DNA from 4 places in the Glutamicibacter sp. HZAU genome. Region 1 is predicted to be linked to each of the others. Evidence: riboswitches for the same ligand, from Rfam matches in the RefSeq annotation. Region 1 holds a riboswitch; each other region holds the start of a gene.
The links. A riboswitch is a leader RNA that binds a small molecule or an ion and turns the genes downstream of it on or off. The one in region 1 is predicted to bind S-adenosylmethionine.

Region 1 (7,092 bases):
TCGTGCCCAACAATATTGCTTCTGAACCGTCAAACACCGCCGACTCCCCGCTCCACCCATGGCGCCGCTATGTAGCCATCGGGGACTCGTTCACCGAAGGCATCGGCGACCCCGATCCATCGAGCGCAGGACGGCACCTAGGCTGGGCCGACCGCTTGGCTCAGGAGCTCAGCCGCACCGTCCCGGACTTCTCCTATGCCAACCTGGCCATCCGCGGCCGGCTCATCGGCCAGATCGTTGCCGAACAGCTCGATCCCTGCATCGATCTGAAGCCGGATCTGATCTCGCTGTGCGCGGGCGGCAACGACGTGCTGCGCCCGGGCGGCGATCCAGACAAGATTGCCGACATCCTAGACGACGCGGTAGCCAAGCTCACCGCAACCGGTGCCACGCTCCTGCTCTTCAACGGACCCGATATCCGCGATACCCCGGTCCTTGGAAGCATCCGCGGCAAGGTGGCGATCTACAACGAGAACGTGCGCACCGTCGCCGCCCGGCATGACGCCATCGTTGCCGACATGTGGGCGTTGCAGGAATTGCACCAGTCCCAGATGTGGGCGCCTGACCGCCTGCACTTCTCCCCCATCGGCCACCAGCGCATTGCCGCCATGGCACTGGACTCGCTGAACGTCCCGCATCAGCTGGATACCGACATCGTTCCGGTCGTGGATGAGCGCAGCTGGCGCGAAGCACGCAAGGAGGATCTGCAGTGGGCCCGCGAGCATCTGGCGCCCTGGGTGCTGCGCCGCCTGCGCCACCAGTCCTCCGGCGACGGCATCACCCCGAAACGGCCTTCGGCTACGCCGTTCGCAGATGCCAAGCCCAACGACTCGCTCGGTGCCGGAGACAGCGCCAAATAGCAAGAAAGACTGAAGCGGTTCCGCCGATTACTGGCGGAACCGCTTCAGGCTTTAAAGACTTGCCAAACTTTGTCCAGATCCTAGTCTCCGAAGACCAAGGTCCGAAGCACCCCATCCAGCTGCGTCGCATCGGTCAAGAACCCATCATGGCCAATGGGCGAATCGATGTAGTGCACCGGCTTCGGCCTGGCCAGCGACGAGGCCAGCTTCACCGACTGCTCGGGGAAGTACAAGCGGTCGGTGGTAACCGCGGCAACCACCACGTTGACCTTCTCCAGGCGCGCCAGGGCTGCCTCCAGGGATTCATGGCCACGGGCAACATCGTGGCTCATCAGCGCCTCGGTGAGCACCAGATAGCTGTTGGCATCGAAGCGATTCACCAGCTTGCTGGCCTGATGGTCGAGGTAGCTTTCCACCTGGTAGCGCCCGCGCGGCCCGTCCAGCTGGCCCGTCGGCTTCTCGCCATCTTGCGGATTGCGCGAGAAACGGGTTTCCAGCTCGGCCTCGGAACGGTAGGTGATGTGGGCCAGGCGGCGAGCCAGGCCGAGACCGGCATCAGGACGGGAATCGTTGCCGTAGTAATCGCCATTGCAGAAGTGCGGATCCAAGCGGATGGATTGGGTTTGCACCTGCGCAAAGGCAATTTGCTCGGCAGTCGCCTGGGCACTAGAGGCCATCACGACCAGGTTCTTGACCTGCTCGGGGAACTCGACAGCGTATTCCAGCGCGCGGGCACCGCCCATCGAGCCGCCGATGACCGCATGCCAGGAATCGATTCCCAGCTGCTTGGCCAGCCGCGCTTCGAGGCGCACCGAGTCCTTGATGGTGACGAAAGGGAATCTGGAGCCGTAAGGCAGGCCCTGCTCGTCCAAGGACGAGGGGCCGGTGGATCCATTGCAACCACCCACCATGTTGATGGACACGACAAAGTACTCATTGGTGTCAACCGTGGCGCCGGGGCCAACGAAGCCTTCCCACCAGCCGGCGCTGTGCGAATCGCCTTGCGCGACGTGGGCGTCACCGGTGAGTGCATGCATCACCAGCACCGCGTTGGAGCCATCAGCTGCTAGCTTCCCCCACGTCTCGTAGGCCAGCACCACGTCGGGAAGGTATCCACCGAATTCAAAGTGGTACTCCCCCACGGAACTACGGCGCAAAATGCCGTCTTGTCCGCCAGCGAGCTCTTCGGCGCGCAGAGTATCTTCAGTAGTCACAATGGATGGCATGCCTAGAGGGTTTCCTGCAATTCCTTGTTTTCAAGGGCCGCAACAGCTTCGAAGCCCAGCTCAAGATCGGCCAGGATGTCCTTGATGTTTTCCAGCCCGACGCTCAGCCGCACCAGTCCCGGGCTCACACCGGCGGCAATCTGCTCCGCTTCGGAGAGCTGGGCGTGGGTGGTGGAGGCCGGATGGATGACCAGCGAGCGCACGTCGCCGATGTTCGCGACGTTGGAGTGCAAGACCAGTGCGTCCACGAAAGCCTGTCCGGCTTCCGCGCCGCCCTCCAGCTCGAAGGCGATGATCGAGCCAGCACCGTGATCGCTGTACTTCTGCGCGCGCTCATGCCACGGAGAGGACTGCAGGCCGGCGTAGGCGACCTTCTGCACTTCCTCGCGGGCTTCGAGCCAGTTGGCAACTTCCACTGCGTTCTGGCCGTGGCGCTCAATGCGCAGCGACAGGGTTTCCAGACCCTGGGCGATCAAGAACGCGTTGAACGGCGCCACTGATGAACCCAGATCGCGCAGCAGCTGCACGCGTGCCTTGAGGATGTAGGCCAGATTCGCGCCGAGGATGCCGTTGACGCCCAGGTCGCGGGCGAAGACCAGGCCGTTGTAGGACTCGTCCGGGGTGTTGAATCCCGGGAAGCGTTCGGCGTCCTTGGCGAAGTCGAAGTTGCCCGAGTCCACGATGACCCCGGCGATGGCATTGCCGTGGCCGCCAAGGAACTTGGTGGCCGAATGGATCACGATATCGGCGCCCCACTCGATAGGGCGGATCAGGTATGGCGTGGCCAGGGTGTTGTCCACCAGCAGCGGCACGCCGGCTTCGTGGGCGATCTCCGAGATGCCCTCGATATCCAGCACGTCCTGCCGAGGATTGGAGATGCTTTCGCCGAAGAAGGCCTTGGTGTTCGGGCGCACCGCGGCACGCCATTCGTCCAGGTTGTCCGGGTCGGAGACGAAGCTGACTTCGATGCCCAAGCGCTTGAGCGTGTGCTTGAGCAGGTTCTGGGTTCCGCCGTACAGGCTCGGGCTGGCTACCAGATGGTCGCCGGCTTCGGCCAGGTTCAGGATGGCGAAGGTGGTGGCTGCCTGTCCCGAGGACAGCAGCAGCGCGCCAACGCCGCCTTCCAGATCAGCGATGCGGGTTTCCACGGCGTCGGTGGTCGGGTTGCCGATACGGGTGTAGATCGGTTCCAGTTCCTGCAACGCGAAACGGGCAGCGGCACTCTCGGCGCTCGGGAAGACAAAGGAAGTGGTTTGGAAAATCGGGAGAGCTCGCGCTCCGGTCGTCGGATCCGGGGTCTGGCCGGAATGGATCTGACGGGTTTCAAATGACCAGTTGTTGCTCATGGTTTCCTCCAAATAGCGTTTCATGACTATGGGGGTACGCCGCTGAAAAGACACCGACAGGAAGCACCGTATCGAAACGACTTCCAGGGGGTAACCCGCGCTTGTCCTTGATGCCTTGTGCATTCAAGGGCCAGGTCTTCACCCGGGGCACCCCACCGCGGTTGGAGGGTTGCCGCCCAGTAAGCCGGGGCTTGTTACTGAGACTCATGACCTGCTATCAGTTTGCCCGAAAACCGAAGATCTTTGCAACGCAGTGGACCGGCATTGGACTCAATCGGTCATATTTCGCGAATTCCGCAGATTTTCCGCAGAGTATTCGATAACATCAGCGCACTTAGGGGAGCCTAAGTAGAGACTCGCATCACATGTTGCCATGATGGGCACATGATGAGGCTAGATCACGTAAGTTATGCTTGCGGCCCAGACGGGCTGCTGCCAACCGCTGAAAGAATCTCCGAGTCCCTGGGACTGGAATTCGTCAAGGGCGGCGTGCATCCACGATTCGGAACACGCAATGTCATCTTCCCGCTCAAGCATGGCCAGTACCTGGAAGTGGTTGAAGTCCTGAACCACCCGGCCAGCGACAAGGCTCCCTTCGGCCAGGCCGTGCGCGCCCGCTCGGAGCTCGGCGGCGGATGGATGGGATGGTGCGTCTCGGTGGAGGATCTATCCAGTGCCGAAGACCGCTTGGGCCGCAAGTCCGTGCCGGGGAACCGCAAGTTCCCGGATGGCCGCGAACTTACCTGGCAGCAAATCGGCATCAAGGGCCTGATCGCTGATCCGCAGGTCCCGTACCTGATTTCCTGGGATGAAGACTCCGAGCCGTTGCATCCGTCCAAGGCGCTGGAGCCTGTCGGCGAGATCAGCCAGATCTCCATCGCCGGCTCACGCGATCGGGTGCTGGATTGGCTGGGCCAGCCGCAGAACGTCAATTTGGGCGCCGTCACCATGCAATATGAAGCGCCGAATGGCACTCCGGGCATCATGTCGGTAACCTTTGAAACCGAGTCCGGCACCGTGGTGCTGTAGGAAACTCGGAAACGAACGCAGGTAGGCGGGGACAATGGCGTCCCCACCTACCTTTTTCGTTAATGGCGTTTCAGTCGCTGGCGCAGGCCTTCGGGCACTACTGGCCGATTCCGATGGCAGGCCCAATCAGCGCGTAGCCGACGAAGCCGATAGCATCGAGCAGGAAGTGCGCGATGACCAGCGGCATCACCCGGCCGTACTTCTGGTACACCCAGCCGAAGACGATGCCCATGAGCATATTGCCGATCATCGGCCCCACGCCCTGGTAGAGGTGGTAGCTGCCGCGGAGCACTGCAGAACCGATAATGGTGCTCCACAATCCCAGCTTCAGCTTCTTGGCATAGGTGAACAGGAAGCCGAGCATCAGCACTTCTTCGAGCACTGCATGGCGTACAGCCGACAGCAGCAGCACGGGGACGCTCCACCAATAATCACCGAGATTGGCTGCTGACAGTGCTGTGGTGACGCCCAGTGCCCGTCCGGCAGCATAGACGCCCAGCGTCCCCACGCCCATGGCCAGGAACAGCCCCGCCCCGAGCATCGTGTCCTTGCCCGGACGTCGCATGTCGAAGCCGATGTCACGGATGGTTCGGCCGGTCGTGCGCTTCATCAGGTAGAGTGCCAGCACCACGGGTACCAGCGCGAAGATAATGTCCAGAAGCTGGTAGGTGAAATCAAAGAACTCGCGTGTGCTCAGCGGGTTGTTCAGCGATGTCGTCTGATCACGCAACGGTGCCCTGGTGACTTTATCCGCAAAGCTCAGCAGCGAGTAGACCGCGCTCTGCCCCAAGGACAGGGCGAGAACCAAAATGATCTCGAACCTGAGGGTTCTGCGGGTTGCCGTCTGCTCAATTTGTTCAGCGTTCACGTTCTCGATCATAGGCTGATCTGGCTGTGCGCGTACTGAGTAGCCACGTGGCAAACCTGCGATAGCCTGAAGGTGAGACCACCAGCGAGCTGAACGAGAAGGGTACGAATGAGTCGTCCTGCCACCAGTGGAGAACTGCAAATCGCCCGCCAGCTCTGCCCCGATCTTTCGTGGGAAGATGCGGCCGTGAATGAAGGCGGACAATTCCACAAGGTGGTCATTGGCAATCCGCAGGCGGTGATTCGCATGGCGCGCACGCCAGCGGCGACCGAACAGATGCCGCGAACCGTCGAGCTGCTGTCTTTGCTGGAAAGCCAGCTCAACTATCAGATCCCGGTGGCGGTCTCCGAGATCCTGCATGTCGACGGGCTCAGCTCAGTTGCCATGTCCTTCATCCCCGGAAGCGCGCATGAGCCTCATTACGGGGATCCAAAGGTGCTGGGCCAGCTGGTGAAGGAATTGGCCGAGGTACCGCTGGAACAGATCAGCGCTCATCTGGCCAAACCGTTTTCATTCCGTGGCGAATGGACCCAAGCCCGGCAGCAGCAATGCTTCGATGCGCTGCCCGAGGAACTTCGAGCTCCTGCAACCGCACTTTGGGATCAGCTCGATATTCTGGCGCAGGTTCCAGCGGGACTGGTGCATGGTGATTTGGCTGGCCACAACATGCACTGGATTGACGAGAAGTTGATTGGCATCTTGGATTGGGACCTCGCAGCAGCGTGGGACCCTGCCTTGAACACCGCGTACCTGAGCCTGTGGCATGGTTTGGAAATGGTGGATTTGATTGCTCCCAACTCTGAGGAAGCGCACCGGGCCAAAATCTGGTTGGGTCTCATGAGCCTTGAACGGTTATCGGATGCGCTCTCGCGCTCGGACAACCCGAAGATGGGCAAGCTCATGCGCAAGATTGGTCCGCGCATCCTCACTGCAGCGCAATCAATCAATGGATAGGAAGCAATTTGGCCTGACCCGCCGATGAGCAAGCCATCTGGAGCGTAAAGAAAGCCCGCCTGAATGTTGTCAGGCGGGCTCTCATGCACCGTATCGGGTGCAATGCTTGCTTAGCTCAGGGCTGCGATAGCTGCATCGTAGTCAGGCTCGGTGGTGATCTCCGGGACGATCTGATTGTAAACAACCTTGCCTTCCTCATCCAGCACAACAACCGAACGGGCCAGCAGGCCAGCCAGTGGTCCGTCAATCTGGGTGACTCCGTAGTCCGAACCGAAGTCGGAACGAAAGACTGAACCAGCGGTAACATTCTCGATGCCTTCGGCACCGCAGAAGCGGCCCAGTGCGAATGGCAGGTCAGCAGAAACGCACACGACGGTGGTGTTCTCCAGGCCGGCAGCCAGTTCGTTGAAGCGACGCACGCTGGCAGCGCAAACGCCGGTATCAACCGACGGGAAGATGTTCAGGACAACGCGACGGCCAGCCAGCGATTCGCTGGTGACATCTGCAAGGCCGGTGTCGGTGAGAGTGAAAGCTGGAGCCTGCGAGCCAACGGCCGGCAGATCACCAATAGTCTGTACAGGGGTTCCCTTGAAAGCAGTATTAGCCATAGGTCTTGTCTATCATGAATGCCTAATTCGGAGCTATCTTTTCAGCCTAGTAGCGCAAACAAGTCGTTCGGATCCTGTTTCCATGCAAAACTGTGGATATGGGCCCCGACTACGATTCATACGCGGCGAAAATGCGTGCTCAAACAATGGACGGGATTGATCTGGAGGTAGTTGCCCGTTTCGCGGACATGCTCTGTCCTC
Region 2 (7,092 bases), on a different contig from region 1:
TCCGGCTCGTCGATGCCGCGCTTAACCGGAACCTGGATCACCGGCTTGCCGGCAAAGCGGCCGCGGTCGCGCACATCCACGTCCACCGCGAAAATCACTGCGTCGGCGGCTTCGATGACCGCCGGATCCAGCGGGGTGGAACCCGAGGAGCCCTGGGTTTCCACCGCGAAGTCGACACCCATTTCGCCGGCGGCCTGGGCCAGCGAATCGGCTGCCATGTAGGTGTGCGCGATGCCGGTGGGGCAGGCGGTGACCGCGATGATCTTCTTCGTGGCAACGGCCGGGGCGGCCGGCGCGGCGGGGCTGGCAGCCGGGGCAGCGTCGGGGAGGGAGACCGCCGGGGCGTCGGAGACAACCGCGCGGATCAGCTCGACAATCTGAGCTTCGCTGCCTGCTTCGCGCAGCGAGGCGGTGAACGGCTTCTTCACCAGCGCGCGGGCCAGCTTGGAGAGCAGCTTGAGGTGGGCCTGGTCGGCGCCGTCCGGGGCGGCAATGAAGAACACCAGGTCGGCTTCGCCGTCCTTCGCGCCGAAGTCCACCGGCGGGGCCAGCCGGACCATGGCCAGGGTCGGCTCGGTGACCGCTGCCGAACGGCAGTGCGGGATGGCGATGCCGCCGGGCACCCCGGTCGCGGTCTTGGCTTCGCGGGCCTTGGCATCGGCGGCCAACGCGGCGGCGTCGGTGGCGCGCCCCTGGCTGGCCACCAGCTGGGCCAGCTGCTCGATGACCCCGCTCGTGCTGCTGCCCAGGTCGGCGTCGAGCAGCACGAGCTCTGCGGTGATTAGTTCACTCATGACTCGGTTCCTTGAGTTGAGGTAAGTTCGCTGACGGTTACGGCGCCAGCGGTGAGATCGGATTCGGCCGGGATGGTGGAACCCGGCAGCCGGGTTGCCGCGGCCCCGTAGGCGACGGCGTTTCTCAGCTTCTCGGGGGCGCTGGCTCCGGCAGCATCGGCCAGCAGGTAGCCGGCGAGCGAGGAATCGCCCGCCCCCACCGTGCTGCGCGGGGTAATCGGGGTGTGCGTTCCGTGCCAGGCTCCGGTCTTGGTGACCAGCAGCGCGCCCTGTGCCCCGAGCGTGGCCAGTACCGCGCCGGCGCCCCGGTCCAGCAGCTGCTGCGCGCAGCCGGCGGCCAGCTCGATGGAGCCTTCCAGTGCCGCTTCGCTGTAGCCGCCAGCCAGCTGCGCCAGTTCCTCGGCGTTGGGCTTGACCAGGTCTGGGATGTGCTGCTGGCCGTGGGCAAAGAGCTCGAGCAGCGGTGCGCCGGAAGTGTCCACGGCGATCTTCGGGCACTTTGCGCCCAGGGCCGCGCGCAATTTTGCGGTCAGCTGCGCATAGAAGCCGGCGGGAACTCCCGGCGGCAGCGAGCCGGCCATCACCAGCCAGCTGGCGCCGGCGGCCGCTTCGGCGACCAGCTCGCCGAGCTCGGCCAGCTGCTGCGCATCAAGGGCGGGACCTGGCTCATTGATCTTGGTGGTGGTGCCATCGGGATCGGTCAGGGTGGTGTTGGTGCGCAGCGCTCCGGCGATCGGCAGGTTCCGGTGAGCCAGCTGGTCGTGGGCCAGCGCGGTGACCAGCGGGTCGGTGTTGGCTCCGGGCAGCACGGCCAAGGTGGCGCCACCCGCCGCGGCGATGGCGCGCGAGACGTTCACTCCCTTGCCTGCCGCCTGGACATGGCTGGCCACAGCGCGCTGCACGGCACCGGGAGCCAGCGGGTCGGCCAGCTCGATGGTCTTGTCCAGTGCCGGATTGGCGGTCAGCGTGATGATCATGCGATCACCACCTCGACATCCGCGGCTTCCAGCGCGGCAGCGAGCTCCCCGTCGGGCTGCTGGTCGGTGACCAAGGTGTCGATGTCTTCAAGCCGGGCAAAGCAGACCAGGGTTTCCTGGTCGAATTTGGATCCGTCGGCCAGCAGCACCACGCGGCGGGCGCTGGCGACCAGGGCGCGCTTGACGGCGGCTTCCAGCGGGTCCGGGGTGCTCAGGCCGAATCCTGCATGCAGCCCGTTGGTGCCGATGAAGGCGATGTCCGCCCGGTACTGGGAATATTCCAGCACGGTGCGTGCTCCGCTGGAGGCGCCGGTGATGCCGCGGACCCGCCCGCCGATCAGCTCCAAGGCGATATCCGGGCTGTGGACCAGGGCAGCGGCGATGGGCAGGGCATGGGTGATGACCACCAGGCCGTTGCCCGCGGCGCTTTTGAGCATGCGCTCGGCCAGGATTTCCGTGGTGGTTCCCGCGTCGATGACAACCGAGGCGTCGGAGACCGGCAGCAGGCTCAGTGCGCGCTGGGCGATGCGGGCCTTGGACTCGGAATGGATGGCGGTGCGCACCACGTAGCTTTCCTCGCGGGTGCTCGCCTCGGTGATGGCAACCGCTCCGCCGTGGACGCGGCGAAGGTAGTTCTCGGATTCCAGCTGGGCCAGATCCCGCCGCACGGTTTCCCGGGTGATATCGAAGCGCTGCGCGAGCTGTGCGACGGTTACTTTCCCGTCAGCTTCCAGCTGCTCAACGATCAGCCGGTGTCGTTCTTCGGCGAACATTCTTGCCTCCGCAATTCATCATGACCTGCAACACATTGATCTGTGTTTCCATGACTTTATGCCCGATTGTGTGGCATCGTCAAGTGAAAATGTGGAGAATTTTTGGCTTTATTTGGTTTTAAGTGGGTTTCGGGGGAAGGCGAGGAAATTGCATCGCGCATGATTGCGCAGGTGAACTGTACGTTCCTGCCGAATGAGCCGCGGGAAAAGCCCAGTCCCGTCGGCCTGCACGGAAACTCTGGAGCTGTTCCGAACACATAATGGGTGCATGCAGCGGAATGCTGCATGCACCCATTATGTGGAGCTCCGGACTTCCTAGGCGAGGACCTGTCGCTTCGAGGAAATCACGCCGGTGTTGAATCCGGCCAGGCGCAGACCGCCATGGAAGCGGGCGTGCTCGATCTTCACGCAGCGGTCCATGACCACGTTCATGCCCGCGGCCTCGGCGCGATGGGCCACTTCCTCGTGCCAGGAGCCCAGCTGCAGCCACAGGGTCTTCGCGCCCACGGCCAGGGCCTCGTCCAGCACGCCGGGCAGGTCATCATGCTTGCGGAAGACCTCCACCAGATCCGGGGTCTCCGGAAGATCGGCGAGCGACTTGTACACCGGCTGGCCCAGGATCTCGTCGAGTACCGGGTTGATGAAGTACACCTTGTACCGTGAGGAGGAGAGCAGGTAGGTGGCCACGAAGTAGCTGGCACGTGACGGCTTGTTCGAAGCGCCGACAATGGCGATGGTCTTCGTCTCGCGCAGGATCTCCAGGCGCTGCGCGGCTCCCGGGCCTTCCCAGGTGGTTTCAACGGCAGTCATTAGTTTGCTCCCTTCGAAGCAGTTGGCAAGGCGCAGGCGGAACCGTCATAAGTTGGCGCTTCGAACTGCGCGGCGGAACCGGCGGCAGCTTCCTGCGAAGCGGCCAGCGCTTGGTCCAGATCCCAGAGGATGTCTTCGACGTCTTCCAGGCCCACCGACAAGCGGATCAGGTCTTCTGGCACGCCAGCGGAGACCAGCTGCTCGGCGCTCAGCTGCTGGTGCGTGGTGGAGGCAGGGTGCAGCACCAGGGTGCGGGCATCGCCGATGTTGGCCAGGTGGCTGGCCAGTTGCAGCGCCTCGATGAACTTGGCGCCGGCTTCGCGTCCGCCCTTCACGCCGAAGCTGAAGACCGAGCCGACGCCCAGGGGCAGCAGCTCCTTGGCCTGCTCGTGCTGCGGGTGGGAATCCAGGCCTGCGTAGTTCACGTAGGTGACGCGCTCATCGGATTCCAGCCAGGCGGCGACCTGCTTGGCGTTGGACAGGTGGTTGTCCATGCGCTGCGGCAGGGTCTCCAGGCTCTGCAGCAGCTGGAATGCCGACTGGGCCGGCAGCGACGGACCAAAGTCGCGCAGCTGCTCGCTGCGCAGCTTGGTCAAGAAGCCGTATTCGCCGAAGTTGTCCCACCAGGAGACGTTGCCGTAGCTGGCTACCGGCTCGGTCATGGTGGGGAACTTGCCGTTGCCCCAGTTGAACTTGCCAGACTCGATGACGACGCCGCCCAGGGTGGTGCCGTGCCCGCCGATGAACTTGGTGGCCGAGTGGATCACGATGTCCGCGCCGTGCTCGATGGGGCGAAGGATGTATGGGGGAGTGAGCGTCGAGTCCACGACCAGCGGGATGTTGTGGCGGTGCGCGACTTCGGCCAGGCCCTTCAGGTCGGCGATGTCGCCGGACGGGTTGGCCACCACCTCGGTGTAGACGGCCTTGGTGTTCTCCTGGATCGCGGCTTCGAAGTCCGCGGGATCGTTGGAGTCGATGAAGGTGGTGCTGATGCCGAAGCGGCGCAGCGAGACATCCAGCTGGGTGATGGTGCCGCCATAGAGCTTGGAGGAAGCCACAATGTGGTCGCCTGCCTGGGCCAAGGCCGCGAAGGTGACGAATTCCGCGGCCATGCCCGAGCCGGTGGCAACCGCGCCGATGCCGCCTTCCAGCGAAGCCATGCGCTCTTCGAAGGCCGCCACGGTCGGGTTGCCGATACGCGAGTAGATGTTGCCGTACTTCTGCAGGGCAAAGAGGTTGGCCGCATCGTCAGCGTCCTTGAAGACGAACGACGTGGTCTGGTAGATCGGCACTGCGCGTGAGCCGTGCTCAGCATCGGGGGTGCCTCCGGCATGCAGGGCGCGGGTGCGGAATCCAAACTTGTGATCTGCCATGGTGGCTTACGACTCCTTGTCGATTGGGGTTTCGCGTGCACCGCAGGGCGGGCCGCGATCGAGGCAGGAATCCCGGAATCAATGTCGCTTCCTGCCGTTCTCCAACGGGTAAGCGGCTGCATCGTTTCTGGCGGTAGCACCGTAACCACCGGATGTGGCAGGTTGCTGCGGCGTCATCGAACCAGATCTCTCGGCCGCTCGGGATGGTGTAATAATCTTCGCAACATGACCGTTCGTGACCCAACTATGAGTCGTAACGTTGCGTATCGGACCTGTGATCGGAGATTCTTCGACATCTATGGCACCGGTAGGCTGGAGCCATGGATACTTCGCTGGCACTGGTTCGACACGGGCAGACCGATTGGAACCTTGCAGGCCGACTGCAGGGGCAAACCGACATCCCGCTGAACGAAACCGGACGCGAGCAAGCTCGCGAGGTCGGGCGCAAGCTCATCGGCCAAGACTTTTCGCTCATTCTGGCATCCCCTTTGGCGCGTGCCCGGGAAACTGCCGTGCTGATTGCCCAGCAGATCGGGGCAGCGACGGGCAACGCAGTTCCGGAACTCATTGAACGCGGTTTCGGCCCGCTGGAGGGCCGGAACATGGCGGAGGTCAGCGACAAGGAATCGGCTGCCGCCGCAGACCAGATTGAGCCGTGTGCGCACATCTTGAACCGCGCGGTGCCAGCGCTGCTGGGCCTAGCCAGCAAGCATGCCGGACGCAAGATCATGATTGTCAGCCATGGCGCCACCATGCGCACCATTCGCGACGCCTTGGCAGGAACCAGGCAAGCCCAAGGCGTGGAGAATGGCGAAATTATCGACGTGGATTTGGCCCGGCTTGAGCAGCTCGCCGGTGAATCCGACTTGGTGGCATTCTAGGAATCCGTGCGGCAGCGGGGTGAATGAAAAAATTTTTCATTCACACCTCACAGAACAGGTGGCCGTTGCGTTTACATGGTGAGAGGCCAGCAGGTCGCGAAATCCCAGGAGAGCCATGCAAGCACCATTTGAGCGGATAGTCCAAGAATATGGACTGAACGTCCTGCGTGTTTGCCGCGCCCTGCTGGATGAGCACCGCGCGCAAGATGCCTGGTCCGAAACCTTCCTCGCCGCGCTCAAGACGTACCCGCAGCTGCCAGATGATGCCAATGTCCTGGCGTGGCTGGTGCGCATTGCCCGGAACAAGGCCATTGACGAGTTGCGCAAGCATAAGCCGGAGATCCTTAATGACCAGGACATGGATGGTCCCGCGTCCGGGATGAACCGGCCGGATCTGCAGTTGGACAATCTTCAGCTCTGGCACGAGGTGAATCAGCTTCCCGGCAAGCAAAGGCAGGTCGTGGCCTATCGGTACCTGGGCGGGATGAGCTACGCGCAAATTGCCGAAATCCTTTCGGGCAGCGAAGCCGCTGCCCGCAGGGCCGGTGCCGACGGGATCAAGAACCTGCGGGTCCGGCTAGACGACCAGGAACTATGGCGGGAGCAGCCATGAACGAAAAAAATTATCAGCAGCAGGCGACGGCCGCTGAAATGCAAACCCTCGACGCGCTGCAAGGCCAGCTCGCTGAAAAAGCCCGCGCGCTTGAACTTGTCGATGTCGCCTATCGGATGGTCGACAGCCCAGTGGGTTCATTGCTGCTGGCCAGCACCGATGCCGGGCTGGTGCGGGTGGCATTCGAATCCGAGGGCCACGACCGGATACTTGAGCTGCTCTCGGAAAAGCTCAGCCCACGCATCCTGCGCGACAAGTCGAGCCTGGATGGGACCGCCCGGCAACTCGATGAGTACTTCGCGGGCACACGGCACAGTTTCGAGCTCCCGGTGGATCTGCAGCTCTCTACGCAGTTCCGCCGCCAAGTGCAGCTGGAACTGGGGCATATCGATTACGGGCAGACCCTCAGCTACGCCCAGCTGGCGCAGCAGATCGGCAAGCCGAAGGCGGTGCGAGCCGTCGGCTCAGCGTGCGCCACCAACCCGATTCCCATCGTGCTGCCCTGCCACCGCGTGCTGCGTACCGATGGTTCGCTGGGTGGCTACCTGGGTGGCTTGGAAGCCAAGACGGAACTGCTGAAACTGGAGAATCCGGACTTCGCCGGCAGCGCGGCGACGTTGTTCTAGCGGCCAAAAACTGCATAAAAAAGTGCTGGGCTGTTGCTCCCCATCAGGGGAAGCAACAGCCCAGCACTATATGCTGCGAGATAGCAGCCAGCTAGCTGCTACTTGCGGCGCAGTTCGAAGCGATCCGCGTCCATGACCTTAGCCCATGCCTTGGCGAAGTCCTTGGTGAACTTCTCCTTGGCATCGTCCGAAGCGTAGACCTCGGCGAGGGCGCGCAGTTCCGAGTTGGCACCGAAGACCAGGTC
Region 3 (7,092 bases), 200 kb from region 1:
ATTCTGAAGATAATTGATTAGGCGGCGGGGACTGCGCAGTTGGAGGCCCAGGTTTCGAGCAGCTCGCGGTGCGGGGCGATGAAGTGCTCCTCGGTGAACTTGCCCTGGATCTTGCCCAGCTGGGTGCGTTCCTCGCGATCATAGGAAATGCGAGTTGGCGAAAAGTCCTGCGCTCCGAGGCTCGGCCGGTAGATCGCCGGAGCCGGTGAATTCGCGTTATAGATCTCCGGACGGTAGATCTTCTGGAAGGTTTCCATGGTGCTGATCAGGCTGATCAGCTGCAGGTCGGTGTAGTCGGCCAGCAGGTCGCCACGGAAGTAGAAGGCCAGCGGAGCGACGGATCCTTCAGGCATGAAGTAGCGCACGCGCAGCCCCATCTTCGCGAAGTAGGCATCGGTCAGCGAGTATTCGTCCTGGCGGTACTCCCAGCCCAGCACTGGGTGGCGATTACCGTTGCGGCGGTAAATCTTGGAAGTGGAGACGCTGATGCAGATGACCGGCAACTGCTCGAAGCGCTCGCGGTACGCTGCGGAATTCAGGAAATGCTCGAAAAGCCTGCCGTGAAGCTCTCCGAAATCCTTAGGTGGCACCGGCTTGCCATCGGAGTCGATGGCCTGCGGCAGCACAACGCTGAAGTCGTAGTCGCGCACATAGGATGAGAAATTGTTGCCGATGATGCCGGGGCTGCGCACACCGGTTTTGCGGTCCAGGATGCTGGTGTCCAGCATCTCCAGCAACGGGAAGTCCTGCGCGCCCTGTTCCGAGTCGAAGTGCACGTTGGCGGAGATGATTTCAAGATCCAGTGCATAGCGCTCGCCGTCGGGATTGTCCCAGTGAGCCAGAGAATTGAAGCGCCGATTGATCATCGTCAGGGCATTGCGCAAATTCTGCTGGCAGTGCTCTCCGCGGGCCAGATTGGCGAAGTTCGTGGTGAGGCGCGAGTCCGCCGACGGGGTGTAGTTTTCGTTGAATTCTGTGCTCGAAATGCTGAAGGTCAATGCGTCTGCCATGGCGGCCAATCTGTTGGTCAGCGGCCGGAAGCGGCCGGAAGAAGGTCGATGCGTCAATCATGCATGGCATTTTTGATATCAGGTAACTCTGTCTAACTATGGATTAATATAGACTCAAACTATGGTTCAGGGAACGAGCGGTCTGACACTGCAACAATTGCGCTACTTCACCGCGGTCGCGGCCGAGGGTTCCATCTCGGCTGCCGCCGACCTTTTGTACGTCGCCCAGCCAAGCATGTCCGCGGCAATGAAGGAGCTAGAGGCACGGGTGGGGCGCACGTTGCTCATCCGCTCGGCCCGGGGTATCACGCTCACCAGCGACGGCGCCGAATTCCTCGGCTACGCCCGGCAGGTGCTGGAGCAGGTGGAGCTGCTGGAGCACCGCTATCTCGGCCGTCCGTCGGCCCGCCGCCTGCTGGGCGTCTCCACCCAGCACTACTCCTTCGCGGTGGATGCCTTCGTGCGGATGGTCCAGGCCAGCGGCGCCGACGAGTACGAATTCTCGCTGCGCGAGACCCGCACCGAGCAGATCATCGAGGACGTTCGCACGCTGCGCAGCGAAATCGGGATCCTCTACCTCAACGACTTCAACCGCAAGGTCATCGAGAAGCTGCTGCGCGAATCCCGGCTCGTGTTCCACCCGCTCTTCCGCTCCCAACCGCACATCTTCGTCGCCCGGAGCAACCCGCTGGCCTCCCGCACCCTGGTGTCCCTCGAAGACCTCGAAGACCTGCCGCGGCTGACCTTCGACCAAGGTGCGAACAACTCCTTCTACTTCGCCGAGGAGATCCTCTCCACCCGCTCCAGCCAGCGTGAAATCCAGGTCTCGGACCGCGCCACCATCTTCAACCTGATGATCGGTCTGGGCGGGTACACCATCTCCACCGGCATCATCAGCGACGAGCTGGATCCGTCCATCGTCTCCATCCCGCTGGATGTCGAAGAGCGCATCGATGTCGGCTGGATCGACCACGCAGCGATCCCGCTGACCGAGCAGGCCCGGCGCTACCTGGACGAGGTGCGCGCGGTGGTTGCTGGATTCGGAGTCGAAGTCCTGGGCTGAGCGTCATCTCCGGTCATTGAAGTTTGGTGCTTTGTCATGTGCGAGTCCGAAATCCTTTGGATTTCAAGGATTCTTTCCTCATCGGCGCGTCATATAAGGGTTTCGGCCCTCATGTCATCATGACAATTCGGCGACATATGAAGCGCGGCGGCCTTCTGTGAAGCGCAGCGATTCGGGCCGCTTGCCCGGTTCGCGGCCGATGCCCAACCATGGAAGAACAAACCATCAAGAGCGGCTGAGAGATCTGGCTCGACGACGCCGCAGCAACCACCGGGAAACCGAAAGGTGCTACCGCCAGAAACGATGGAGCAGTTCCGGACCCGTGGCTTCGGTGTCCGGTGCACTCCCTCGCAGAGAATCGAGGAGGAGCAATGAGCCAGGAAACCGACGCGGTGCACGCAGGGTACCGCCCGAGCGGAGAGTTCCGCCCGATGCTGCCGCCACTTCACAATTCCGCGGCCTACCAATTCGCATCGCATGCCGAAGCGGTGGAGAAGTTCGCACTTCGCCAGGCGGGCTTCACCTACTCCCGTACCGGCAACCCGACCGTGTCCATCCTCGAGCAGCGCGTCGCAGCCCTGGAAGGCGGAGCCCACGCGGTGGCCACCGCCACCGGGCAGGCCGCTGTGGCCCTGTCCCTGCTGGCCCTGACCCAGGGGCCCAAGCACATTGTGGCTTCCTCCTCGCTGTACGGAGGCACCGTGGACCTGTTCACCGACACCTTCGCCGACTTCGGCATCCGGATCAGCTTTGTCGACCAAGCCGATCCGGCCGCCTGGGCCGCGGCCATCGAGGAGGACACCCGGGCGTTCTTCCTTGAGTCGGTCTCCAACCCGCTGTGCACCGTGGCCGACATCCCGGCCATCGCGGCCATCGCGCACGAGCGCAACATCCCGGTGGTAGTCGACAACACCTTGGCCACCCCGCTGAACGTGCGCCCGCTGGAACTCGGTGCGGACATCGTGGTGCACTCGGCCACCAAGGGATTGGCCGGGCACGGCTCGGTGCTCGGCGGGGTAGTGGTGGATTCGGGAACTTTCGACTTCTCCGATCCGCTGCGCTGGCCGCAGATCGCCGCACCGCGCGAGCGGCTGAATGGCACTTCGCTGCTTGAACGCCACGGGCCGGCGGCCTATGCGATGCTGGTTCGTTCCAAGTTCCTGCACGATCTGGGCCCGACCCTCGCCCCGGCCAGCGCCCAGGGCATCCTTGCAGGCATCGAGACCCTGCCGGTGCGCGCGGCCCACGTGCAGCGCAGCGTCGCCCGGCTGATCGACGCGCTTGCCGAGTATCCGGGCATTGCCGCCATCCACCACCCCGCGCTGTCCGAGCACCCCAGCCACGAGCTGGCCCGGACGCTGGCGCCGAAGGGCACCGGCTGCGTGCTGGCCATCGAGCTGGCCCACCCATCCCTGGTTTCCCCGGTCATCGACGGGCTCAAACTGATCAGCCTGGCCGCGAATGTCGGCGATACCCGCACCATGGTCGCCCACCCGGCCACCATGACGCACTGCCGGCTCTCCGAAGCGCAGCTGGCAGCCGCCGGGCTGAACACCTCGACCCTGCGCCTGTCGGTGGGACTGGAAGACCCGGCCGACCTGCTGGCGGATATCACCCAGTCGCTGGATCGTGCTCTGGCCGCAACCCGGGCCACCGCCGACACCAAGGAAGTGAGCTTCGCATGAGCGGCTTCAACACCCTGGCCGTGCACGCCGGCCAGCACAAGGACCCGCACACCGGTGCGGTGATCCCGCCGATCTACCAGACCAGCACCTTCATCCAGGACGGCATCAACGTGCTGCGCGCCGGGCACGAGTACTCGCGCGGCTCCAACCCGACCCGCAACGGCTTCGAATCCCAGCTCGCCGCGCTGGAAGGCGGGGCCGCCGGCTTCTCCTTCGCCTCGGGCATCGCGGCCGAAGACGCGCTGCTGCGCGCAGTGCTTGAGCCGGGCGACCACATCGTGCTGGGGGCCGACGGCTACGGCGGCACCAACCGGCTGATCTCCAAGCTGCACGGCAAATGGGGGATCAGCTCCTCGGCGGTGGACATCACCAACCTGGATGCGGTGCGCGCCGCGCTGCGCCCGAACACCGCGCTGCTCTGGGTGGAGACCCCGTCCAACCCGCTGCTGGGCATCGCCGACCTGGCCGGCTGGGCCGCCATCGCCGCCGAGCACGGCGCCCTGCTGGTCGTGGACAACACCTTCGCCACCCCGTACCTGCAACGGCCGCTGGACTTCGGAGCGCACGCGGTGGTGCACTCGACCACCAAATACATTGGGGGGCACTCCGACGTCCTCGGCGGCGCGGTCATCGTGGCCGACCACCTGCACCGCGGCCAAGCGCTGGCCGAAGCCGTCGGCTACCAGCAGTTCGCCGGGGGAGCGGTCTCCGGTCCGCAGGATTCCTACCTGGCCGCCCGCGGGCTGAAGACCCTGGGCCTGCGCATGGAACGCCACTGCGCCACCGCATCAACCCTGGCCGAATGGCTCGATGACCGTCCCGAGGTCGCCCGCGTCTACTATCCCGGGCTGGAAAGCCACCCGGGCCACGAGCTTGCCAAGCGCCAGCAGCGCGGTTTCGGAGGCATCCTCTCACTGCAGCTCTCCGATGAAGCGGCAGCCCGCGCCTTCGCCGAGTCCATGGAATACTTCCAGCTCTCGGTGTCCCTGGGCGGGGTGGAATCCCTGGTCTGCTATCCGCGCGAAATGACCCACGCGTCGCTGATCGGCACACCGCTGGAGATTCCAGCGAACTTGGTCCGCCTCTCGGTGGGCATCGAGGAGCCCGAGGACCTGATTGCCGATCTGGAACGCGGGCTGGCCGCAGCCGCGAAGGCTTCCGAGGCCGACAGCATCCAGCACCGCAGCCTGGCTACCGCCTGACCTGCCGTCGCAGCACGCGGGCCGCCCGCACAGGAAGGCCCGCGTGCAAGACGTCGGCACCGCTTAGCGATTCGCGCCTCCGGGGCACTCCAAGCTTGCAAAACTGGGTTCCGACCTAATGATCTCCGGCATCGCGATCTGTGCCCCTCACGACGATTGCTTTCGGGGAGCCGCCTATGCCGCGAAATCCATTAGTTGGCGATGGCAAGGACGGGGCCGTGGTGCAGTGGGCTCCTCCGAGGAGGTTCAGGCCTTGGAACCCGACTTGCCCAATGCGAAGGTCGGTGCCGTCGGCGCGCACGCCGGGGGATCGCCGCATGCGTTCGAGCTGCACACTTTCTCCCCTGAAGCCAAAGTGTTCGAGGATCAGGTATGCGGATCGATGAACGCCTCGGGCGTCCAATGGCTCACCAATACTGCGAAGACAGCTGCGAACTATCGAGCCTCCCGGAGAACGCTTATGGGCAGGTCCGGCGAGCACGCCGTCAGATTCCGGGGCAGGATGGTGTGGGCCGGAGGAACGGCCAGTATCCTATACTGAGGCACAACGGCAGTCTGATGACAGTGCGACGTCCATCTGCTCTGAGCAGGCACATCCACGTCAGGAGTTCCCCAGCCGAGACCGCCGAAAATCCTTCGCCCTGGCGCCATGGCTGAAGCGGAAATTCATGCCAAGAACCTCTGTCTGGTACTGGTCTTAGCCGCCGGTCGCAACTAACATTTACCGGCTCCGACGATAAGCAGGGTCTTTGCATGTCAGAAACGCCGTTTAAAACCAAAATAGGTCGAAGGGCTCAAGGTCCCGTTGTTGCTATGGCAATTATCGGATACGCGCGAGTAAGCCGGCACCAGGGGACCCCAACGCCGCAGGAAGCCAAGATGCGTGCCGCTGGCGCGGAAAAGGTGCTTACCGAGCGCGGGGAATCGAGCCACATCGCCAGCCGGTCGCGATGGGAAGCATGACTGAGATACATGAGGGCCGATAGCAGGCTCGTGATCTGGGCACATCGGATAGCCGGCACCGAACGTACCCTTGAAACGCTCCGCGAGCTGGGAAACGCGGATTAATGCACTCAGTCTCGCCCAACCGCTCCCCGACATCGCGGCGCACACGCCTTTGGGCGATGCCGCAGCAGGGGCACTGACCATGCTGATTCATTTGCGCGTGCTCCACGGTCCGCGAGAACATTCGCAGGATCGCGGAGCACGCGCTGCAGCGGGCCGCCGGTTCGATGACCTATATTCGATCAGTCTCCTAAACACGGTACCTAGCCTCGAAACGCCTATTCCAACACTCGAAGGTCGACGATCAACAGGCAGATAGGTGAATAGTGTGCGGTGGCGGAATGTCTGGGTGTTATTGAGGCCCCTCCCGGGGTTGGGAACCATACAGTGAGTCGTTGACTTGATCGATCATTTCTTGAATCGCGTGGACTTTGCTCTGCCAGTACTTGTTGTTCTCGCGAGCTTGCGGTCCTTCTGCTTCTTCGTTCAACTCAAGAAGCTCGCTGAAATGGTCTCGGTAGGCGCACAGCGCAGCATTGAGAACTTCGATTTGCTCGTCATTGAGGTGGACGTTGAGCAATGATTCACGCATGGTGCTGATCCTTTCGTTGCCAGGGTGCGTCCGGTGCGTTCCGGACGCACCCCCGAATCAACCACTCCTTAAAAGTTTCCCCGGGAGTCATCTCTTGTTCGGTGGCGAGCGTGAATACACCCGGACGGGACCCGCCCGACGCACTGAACGTTGAATTGTTCGTACTTCGTTGGTTCCTTCCGGGCACCGCTGACTGGGCCGCGGAACATCCTCGATCGAGGTGCAAAGGTGCGATCGAGGCGGCTGATGCTGACGGGAAGCTGTGGATAGCTCGAGCTCGTATATGGCCAGAAGCAACTCGTCATCAGCGGCCAGCGGATCAAGTTCCGAATCAATGTGGGCAGACATGACACATCATCTCCGCACAGGCCTCCAAGGGGCCTTTCTTGGGTTAACTGGTGATTTCCTTGGGGTTCTTCTTGCCTTGGCCGACCGCGACCTGAATCCGGCGGGGTTTGGCACTATCGGCGACAGCGATGTCGACACGTAGCACGCCATCCACGTAGGTGGCCTGGATACTTTCAGTGTCCAAATG
Region 4 (7,092 bases), on a different contig from region 1:
CCAGTAGCTGGTGTAGTAGCGTGCCGGATTGCCCCAAACGGTACGGGCCATCGACGGGCCGGTGCGGGTAATGACAATATTTCCCTGCTCGTTGGCCGGCATGCTGCGGCCATTGGCGTCAACGATGTCCACCGAAATGCCCGGCAGCGGACGTGCGGCGCAACCCGGCTTGAAGTGCTCATCCGTAGGCAATGGGGAAAGCACTGTCGCGCCGGACTCCGACTGCCACCAGGTATCGACCATGGGCAGGCCCGCCGCGGTGTCGCGGCCAATCTGCTGGCGGAACCATTTCCACGCCTCGGGGTTGACCGCTTCGCCCACGGTGCCGCCGATCTTCACCGACGACAGGTCGTATTCTGCCGGGATGCCGTCGGGGAACCAGCCCATCAGCGAGCGGACCAAGGTGGGAGCGGTGTAGTAGCTGGTGACCTTGTAGCGTTCGATGACCTCGAAGTGCCGGCCCGGATGCGGGGCGTTGGGCACGCCCTCGTAGATGACCTGGGTGACGCCGTTAGCCAGTGGACCGTAGATCTCGTAGGTGTGGGCGGTGACCCAGGCCAGGTCAGCGGTGCACCAGTGCACATCGTGCTCGCGCTGGGACTCGTCCGGATTGGCGAACAGCATGTTGTAGCTGGTGGCCGCCTGCGTCAGGTAGCCGCCGGTGGTGTGCACCAGGCCCTTGGGCTGGCCGGTGGTCCCCGAGGTGTACATGATGAACAGCGGCGTCTCGGAGTCGAAGAACTCCGGGGTGTGCTCGGTGGACTGGGTATCAACCACCTCATGCCACCAGACGTCGCGGCCCTCGGCCCACGGGATCTCATCTCCGGTTCGGCGGATCACCAGCACCTTTTCGATTTCGTTCTCGCCGGCAACTGCCGCATCGGCGTTGTCCTTGACCGGGACCGAGGTGCCGCGGCGGAACTGGCCGTCGGTGGTGACCAGCACCTTTGCCTTGGTGTCTTCCACGCGGAACTTCAGCGCTTCGGCAGAGAACCCGCCGAAGACCAGCGAGTGGATGGCGCCGATGCGGGCGCATGCCAAGGTTATGACGATGGTTTCAATGAGCACCGGCAGGTAGATGACCACGCGGTCGCCCTTCACCACGCCCAGGGATTCCAAGGCATTGGCAGCTTGGGAAACCCGCTCCTGCAGATTCTTGTAGGTGACTGCAACGCGGTCGCCGGGTTCGCCTTCGAAGTACAGCGCAACCTTCTCGCCGCGTCCTGCGGCGACGTGGCGGTCGGCGCAGTTCACTGCCGCGTTCAGCTTGCCGCCGAGATACCAGGAAATTTCCGGGCCGCGCTGCGCCTGGGGGTCAGCCGGAATGATGCGGCTGGTGGTGTGCCACGGGGTGTCCCAATCCAAAAGGTGCGCCGCTTCGTCCCAGAATTCCTGGCGTGCCGCCTCTGATTCAGGTGCTGAGGTTGTTGCCAATTCGGTGGTCATTGCAAACTTTCTTTGGTGAGGGAAGGGGTAGCGTTGCCAGCCGGTGCTAGCTAGTCCGGGGCTAGGTCCAGCGTTTGATCGCCCAGCGTTCGGCTATCGATAGCAGGGCATCGGTGATTTTTCCGAAGACGGCCAGCAGCACGATGGTCATGATCAGGCGGTCTAGGCGGCCATTGTTCTGCGAATCGGTGAGCAGGAAGCCCAAGCCCATCGACGCTCCGAGCAGTTCAGCCGCGACCAGGAAGAGCCACGCTTGGGCCAGTGCCAAGCGCAGTCCGGAGAAGATGGAAGGGACTACCGCGGGGAGCTGGACTGTGCGCAGCAGCTTCAGTCCCTTCAAACCGAAGGAGCGAGCGGCCTCGATCAGGTGGGCATCGACATGGCGCAATGCCAAGGCGACGGTGGTGAAGACCGGGAAGAACGCGCCGATGATCACGAGCGTGACCTTGGAATCTTCGCCCATTTTCATCCAGAGCACCAGCAACGGAACCCAAGCCAGCGAAGGGACGGCGCGCAGGGCGCTGATGCTCAGGCCCAGAAACGCATCTGCCAATTTGGACAGGCCGACGAGGGCGCCCAGCGCCAGGCCGAGCAGGGAACCAAAGGCGAAGCCCAGCAGTACACGCTGGGTGGAAATGCCGATGTGCTTACCAAGATCGCCATCTTCGAGGAGCTCAAAGGCGGCGGCAACGACCGAGCCTGGAGTCGGCAGCGTCCACGGGGCAACGATGCCGCTCACCGTGACGAATTGCCAGACAGCCACGGTGGCCAGAGGCAGGATCAGCGCAAGCAACCATTTGGGTGCGCGCAGGATCGTTGCGGCGATGCCTGTCTTGTGCTTGGCAGGTGTCGGATTTTCGCGGGTATCAGCCGCGTTTGCGGTGCTCATCGCTGTTTACTCTCCGGAGATCTTCGTTGCATCTGCCTTGAGGGCAAACTGGTCGTCAACGAGGGTTGCTAGTGCTTCATCTACGGATTCCTGCTTGGAAACATCGCCGCTGGCGACCAGGGTGGGGCCAATGTTGCTCAGCACTCCGGTGAATTTGGCGTCGGGAACCGCCGGAACGTCCAGATTGGAGCGTTCCTCGATCACGGTCTTGGCAACTTCTGGTTCGAGCCCTGCAACGTCGGCCAGGATCTCAGCGGTTTCCCCAGGGTTTTCGGCCGCCCAGCCGCGAGCCTTCTCATAGGCGTCGACCACGAGCTGGGCCAGTTCGGGGCTCTGCTTGATGAAGTCTTCGCGAGCGTTCAGCGCACCGTAGGTGTTGAAGTCCAGGTTCCGGTAAACCAGCTGCGCGCCGTCTTCTTCGGCGGCTGCCATGATTGGATCCAGTCCGCTCCAGGCATCGACCGAACCGTTGACCAGTGCGGTGCGGCCATCGGCATGCTGCAGGTTCTGCAGCTTGATGTCGTCTTCGCTCAGTCCCGCGGTGTCCAGAGCCTGGAGCAGGAAGAAGTATGGATCGGTGCCCTTGGTGGCGGCCACGGTCTTCCCTGCCAGGTCTTCAACGGATTCGATCTTTGAATCCTTGTCCACTACCAGGGCTGCCCATTCCGGCTGGGAGTACAGGGCGACGGTCTTGATTGGTGCACCGTTGGAACGGTTCAGCAACGCTGCGGAACCGGCGGTGGAACCGACGTCAATCGCACCGGCGCGAAGCGCCTCATTGGCCTTGTTGGAACCTGCGGACTGGATCCACTCGACGTCAACGCCCTGTTCCTTGGCGGCCGCATCCAGCCACCCCTTTTCCTTGAGCACCAGGCTCAGCGGGTTGTACGTGGCAAAGTCGATGGACAAGGTCTGATCACCGGAGTCGGCAGTAGCGTTTTCGCCAGCGCAGCCGGTCAGGGCAACTGCGCCCATGAGCAAAGCGGCGGCGGACAGAGCGGTGCGGCGGGAGAAGCGGTTCAAGAGCATGGAGAATCCTAGAATTATGCGTGCAAGCGGATGGACGATAGGGCAAAGAGCAAGGATCGCCGAGGATCCAATGCGTTCCCTGGATTAATGGTTGGTTGGGTCGACGCCGAGCAGGCGCAGCAGGTGCAGGCGATCGGCAACGAACTTCTCGTCCGTGTGCCGGCGCGGTTGCCCGGCGGAGATCGCTAGGTCTTCGATGACACCAGCCGCGCCGTTCCCGGTGCTGCGTCCCAAGACGATAACGCGGTCAGCCAAGGTCAAAGCCTCGTCCACGTCATGGGTCACCATGAGTACCGTGGTGGGGAATGATGCGTGAATTGAGAGCAGCAAATCCTGCATCTTCAGGCGGGTCAGGGCATCGAGTGCGCCGAAGGGCTCATCGAGAAGCAATACGCCCGGGCGGCGGGCCAGCGCGCGAGCCAGCGAAACACGCTGGGCCATGCCGCCGGAAATCTCCCGCGGGCGCAGGCTGGCTGCATGGCTCAGCCCGGTCAGCTCGATCAGCTCATCAATCAGCGCGTCGCCAGAGGCCTTCTCGGTTCCTGGGGCCAGACCCAGCGCAATGTTCTCGCGCACCGATCGCCACGGCAGCAGCCGTGGTTCCTGGAAAGCAACGGCGCATAGCTCGTTGATGCCGTTGACCTCGTGGGTGCCTGTGCGGATGTCACCGGTGGAGGGGTGGTCCAACCCGGAGACCGAACGCAGCAGCGTGGATTTTCCGCAGCCGCTGGCGCCTAGGATCGCGAGGACTTGGCCGGCTGGAATGTGCAAGTTGATGTCGGCCAGCACGGTGCGGCTTTCCTTCTTTGTGGTGAAGGTCCGCGACACGTTGCTGAATTGGACGTCCAGTGCGGTTGAGGTGGTTGAAGTTGCCTCGGGCGCTGCAATGGTAAGAGCCATATCAATCTCCATCGGTCCTGGCGGTAGCACCGGCCTGCGGAGCCAGAGCTCCGAAGGTGGTTGCTGCGGCGTCAAAGAGCCAGATCTCTCGGCCGCTCGGGATGGTTACCCCTCTATTACAGCGAGTCGAACGATTTGGACGCAAATCTTGCGTAACATGAAAAAATCTTCGACACCTGCGTCACATTGCCCAGAAATTTCGTTATTTATTTTACCTAGGACCGGTTTGATCGACAGCATGCCAATCCTTGCAACTCATCTTCGATGGGACGGGGATTAGGCTGTGGGATTTGAGCATAGGCCCTTCCAAATCTGAGGCGAAATATGACTTCGCGGCTTGGAAGCGCCGGATTATTACCGTTACAAATGAATCACGACCCATCCAGAGCGGCTGAGAGATCTGGCTCCACGACGCCGCAGCAACCACCCGAAGAGCGGGACGGTGCTACTGCCAGGACCGATGGAAAGAATTGAGAACCCTGATGCCTATTGGCGAATCACCGAATGCCCCAGGGCTGGACTTCAACCAGCTCAGTGATCCTTCGCAAGCCAGCGCTCTGGAACTGGACGAGTTCGAGGAGCAGCTGCCCACGCGGCAGCTGCTGAAGATCACTCCCGGTCCCGGTGCGGATGAGCAGTACGACCGGCTGGCCGAAATCTTCCGCCCGGTCTTCGCCCAGATCGCCGCGACCGCCAAGGACCGCGACCTGAACCGCGTGCTTCCCTTCGAGCAGGTAGGCCTGCTGAACCGCGAGCGCTTCGGCGCGCTGCGCCTTCCCGTGGCCGACGGCGGCTACGGTGCGCGGCTGGTGGATGTCTTCCGCCTGCTCATCGAGCTCTCCGAGGCCGACTCCCATGTAGGCCAGCTGTGGCGCGCGCATATCGCTTTTGTCGAGAATGTGCTGGCACTGGAAGACGAGGCGCTGCGCAAGAAGTGGGTGGCCCGCATCGCCGCCGGGCAGATTGTCGGCAACGCCTACACCGAGCGCGGCGGCAACGCCCTGGGCACCTTGAATACGAAGGCCAGCTTCGTGGACGGGCGCTGGGTAGTCGACGGCGAGAAGTACTACTGCACCGGCACCATCTTTGCCGACTGGACCACTGTTGCGGTGGCCCACCCTGAGCTTGCCGGACGCCAGATCGCGGTGGTGTCCACCCAGCGCAGCGGCGTCAAGATCCTCGATGACTGGGACGGATTCGGCCAGGGCCTGACCGGAACCGGCACCACCGAATTCCATCAGGTCCCGGTGGACTGCTTCATGCCGCAGCAGCGCAATGACTCCGAAGCGGCGATCTTCCAGCTGGTGCTCATGTCCGTGCAGGCAGGCATCGCCCGCGCCGCGCTGAACGACCTGCGCAGCGCGGTGCAGGCACGCACCCGCATCTTCACCACCGGAACCGGGGTGCCGGTATACCAGGAACCCCAGGTCCTGCAGCTGGTGGGGGAGGTGTCCGCGGAATCCTTCGCCGCCGACTCGGTGGTGATCGGCGCGGTACTCGAAGTCGAAGCGGCCCTGGGCGATCCGGGACTGAACGACGAGGAACGCTACGCGGTCTGCGAGCTGGCAGCCAACCGTGCGCAAACCGTGGTGCAGCCGCTGGCCATCGGCGTAACGAGCAAGCTCTTCGACGGGCTGGGGGCCTCGTCCACGAGAAGCGGCTGCAACCTTGACCGGCACTGGCGCAATGCGCGCACCATCGCCACGCACAACCCGGCGATCTACAAGGCGCGCATCGTCGGGGACTACGAGATCAACGGCGTCCAGCCGCAGCGGCTGTCCGTCACCGGCGAAGATTCGACCCAGCGGGCCTGAGAGCCCGCGACGCAAACCAGGAACTTTCCATGAATATCGACCTAATGGGGGCAAAGGCATGAGCGAGAACAAGCGCGAGATCCTATTCAACGCATTCGACATGAACTGCGTGGTGCACCAGTCGCCAGGCCTGTGGCGCCACCCGGAGGACAAGGCCTCGACCTACAACACCCTGGGCTACTGGACGCACCTGGCCAAGGTGCTGGAGAAGGGCAAGTTCGACGGCCTGTTCCTCGCCGATGTGCTGGGCACCTACGACGTGTACAAGGGCAACAACATCACCCCGCTGACCTCCGGCGCCCAGGCGCCGGTCAACGACCCGATGATGCTGGTCTCGGCCATGGCCGCCGTGACCGAGAACCTCGGCTTCGGCGTCACCGCGGGTACCGCCTATGAGCACCCGTACGCCTTCGCCCGCCGCCTGGCCACCCTGGACCACCTGACCAACGGCCGCGTCGGCTGGAACGTGGTCACCGGGTACCTGCCATCGGCTGCCCGCAATATGGGCCAGGAAGACCAGATGGAGCACGACGAGCGCTACAACCACGCCGATGAGTACCTCGAAGTGGTCTACAAGCTGCTCGAAGGCTCGTGGGAAGACGACGCGGTGCAGAACAACAAGGAAACCGGCATCTACACCGATCCGGCCAAGGTGCACCCGATTGAGCACGAAGGCAAGTACTTCAAGGTCCCGGGCATCGCCATCACCGAGCCGTCGAAGCAGCGCACCCCGGTGATCTACCAGGCCGGCGCCTCCAAGCGCGGCACCGAATTCGCCGCGTCGAACGCCGAAGCCATCTTCGTCACCTGCCCAACCCGCGAACTGCTCAAGGAAGCTGTCACCAAGATCCGCGATGCCGCTGAAGCGGCTGGCCGCGGCCGCTACGACATCAAGGTCTTCGCCATGCAGACCATCATCACCGCCGAAACCTCGGAACTGGCCCAGGCGAAGTTCGAGGACTACCGTTCCTACGTGGATACCGAGGGCTCGCTGGCGCTGCTGTCGGGCTGGAC

Region 2: linked by a shared signal. The riboswitch ahead of EKH49_RS10130 (O-acetylhomoserine aminocarboxypropyltransferase/cysteine synthase family protein) and the one ahead of EKH49_RS03715 (bifunctional o-acetylhomoserine/o-acetylserine sulfhydrylase) in region 1 are both predicted to bind S-adenosylmethionine.
Region 3: linked by a shared signal. The riboswitch ahead of EKH49_RS02815 (aminotransferase class I/II-fold pyridoxal phosphate-dependent enzyme) and the one ahead of EKH49_RS03715 (bifunctional o-acetylhomoserine/o-acetylserine sulfhydrylase) in region 1 are both predicted to bind S-adenosylmethionine.
Region 4: linked by a shared signal. The riboswitch ahead of EKH49_RS10075 (acyl-CoA dehydrogenase family protein) and the one ahead of EKH49_RS03715 (bifunctional o-acetylhomoserine/o-acetylserine sulfhydrylase) in region 1 are both predicted to bind S-adenosylmethionine.

What each region holds. Positions count from the first base shown of each region.
Region 1 covers NZ_SCKZ01000002.1:244,013-251,104, reverse strand. Annotated here, with positions in the region: gene EKH49_RS03725 (SGNH/GDSL hydrolase family protein) at 3-860, shown strand; gene metX (homoserine O-acetyltransferase MetX) at 941-2,086, opposite strand; gene EKH49_RS03715 (bifunctional o-acetylhomoserine/o-acetylserine sulfhydrylase) at 2,089-3,432, opposite strand; SAM riboswitch class IV at 3,525-3,644, opposite strand; gene EKH49_RS03710 (VOC family protein) at 3,817-4,461, shown strand; gene EKH49_RS03705 (CPBP family intramembrane glutamic endopeptidase) at 4,559-5,341, opposite strand; gene EKH49_RS03700 (phosphotransferase family protein) at 5,438-6,283, shown strand; gene tpx (thiol peroxidase) at 6,394-6,891, opposite strand; gene EKH49_RS03690 (class I SAM-dependent methyltransferase) at 6,990-7,092, shown strand, end outside.
Region 2 covers NZ_SCKZ01000006.1:89,158-96,249, reverse strand. Annotated here, with positions in the region: gene EKH49_RS10150 (PTS fructose transporter subunit IIABC) at 1-794, opposite strand, end outside; gene EKH49_RS10145 (1-phosphofructokinase family hexose kinase) at 791-1,771, opposite strand; gene EKH49_RS10140 (DeoR/GlpR family DNA-binding transcription regulator) at 1,768-2,544, opposite strand; gene EKH49_RS10135 (CoA-binding protein) at 2,860-3,354, opposite strand; gene EKH49_RS10130 (O-acetylhomoserine aminocarboxypropyltransferase/cysteine synthase family protein) at 3,354-4,727, opposite strand; SAM riboswitch class I at 4,826-4,937, opposite strand; gene EKH49_RS10125 (histidine phosphatase family protein) at 5,048-5,608, shown strand; gene EKH49_RS10120 (RNA polymerase sigma factor) at 5,724-6,221, shown strand; gene EKH49_RS10115 (methylated-DNA--[protein]-cysteine S-methyltransferase) at 6,218-6,847, shown strand; gene katG (catalase/peroxidase HPI) at 6,946-7,092, opposite strand, start outside.
Region 3 covers NZ_SCKZ01000002.1:40,496-47,587, forward strand. Annotated here, with positions in the region: gene EKH49_RS02805 (putative oxygenase MesX) at 18-1,010, opposite strand; gene EKH49_RS02810 (LysR family transcriptional regulator) at 1,132-2,073, shown strand; SAM riboswitch class I at 2,293-2,383, shown strand; gene EKH49_RS02815 (aminotransferase class I/II-fold pyridoxal phosphate-dependent enzyme) at 2,445-3,758, shown strand; gene EKH49_RS02820 (cystathionine gamma-synthase) at 3,755-4,960, shown strand; gene EKH49_RS02830 (hypothetical protein) at 6,318-6,557, opposite strand; gene EKH49_RS02835 (Hsp20/alpha crystallin family protein) at 6,949-7,092, opposite strand, start outside.
Region 4 covers NZ_SCKZ01000006.1:76,364-83,455, reverse strand. Annotated here, with positions in the region: gene acs (acetate--CoA ligase) at 1-1,446, opposite strand, end outside; gene EKH49_RS10090 (ABC transporter permease) at 1,508-2,335, opposite strand; gene EKH49_RS10085 (aliphatic sulfonate ABC transporter substrate-binding protein) at 2,342-3,364, opposite strand; gene EKH49_RS10080 (ABC transporter ATP-binding protein) at 3,449-4,264, opposite strand; SAM riboswitch class I at 4,270-4,372, opposite strand; SAM riboswitch class I at 4,640-4,731, shown strand; gene EKH49_RS10075 (acyl-CoA dehydrogenase family protein) at 4,747-6,078, shown strand; gene EKH49_RS10070 (LLM class flavin-dependent oxidoreductase) at 6,137-7,092, shown strand, end outside.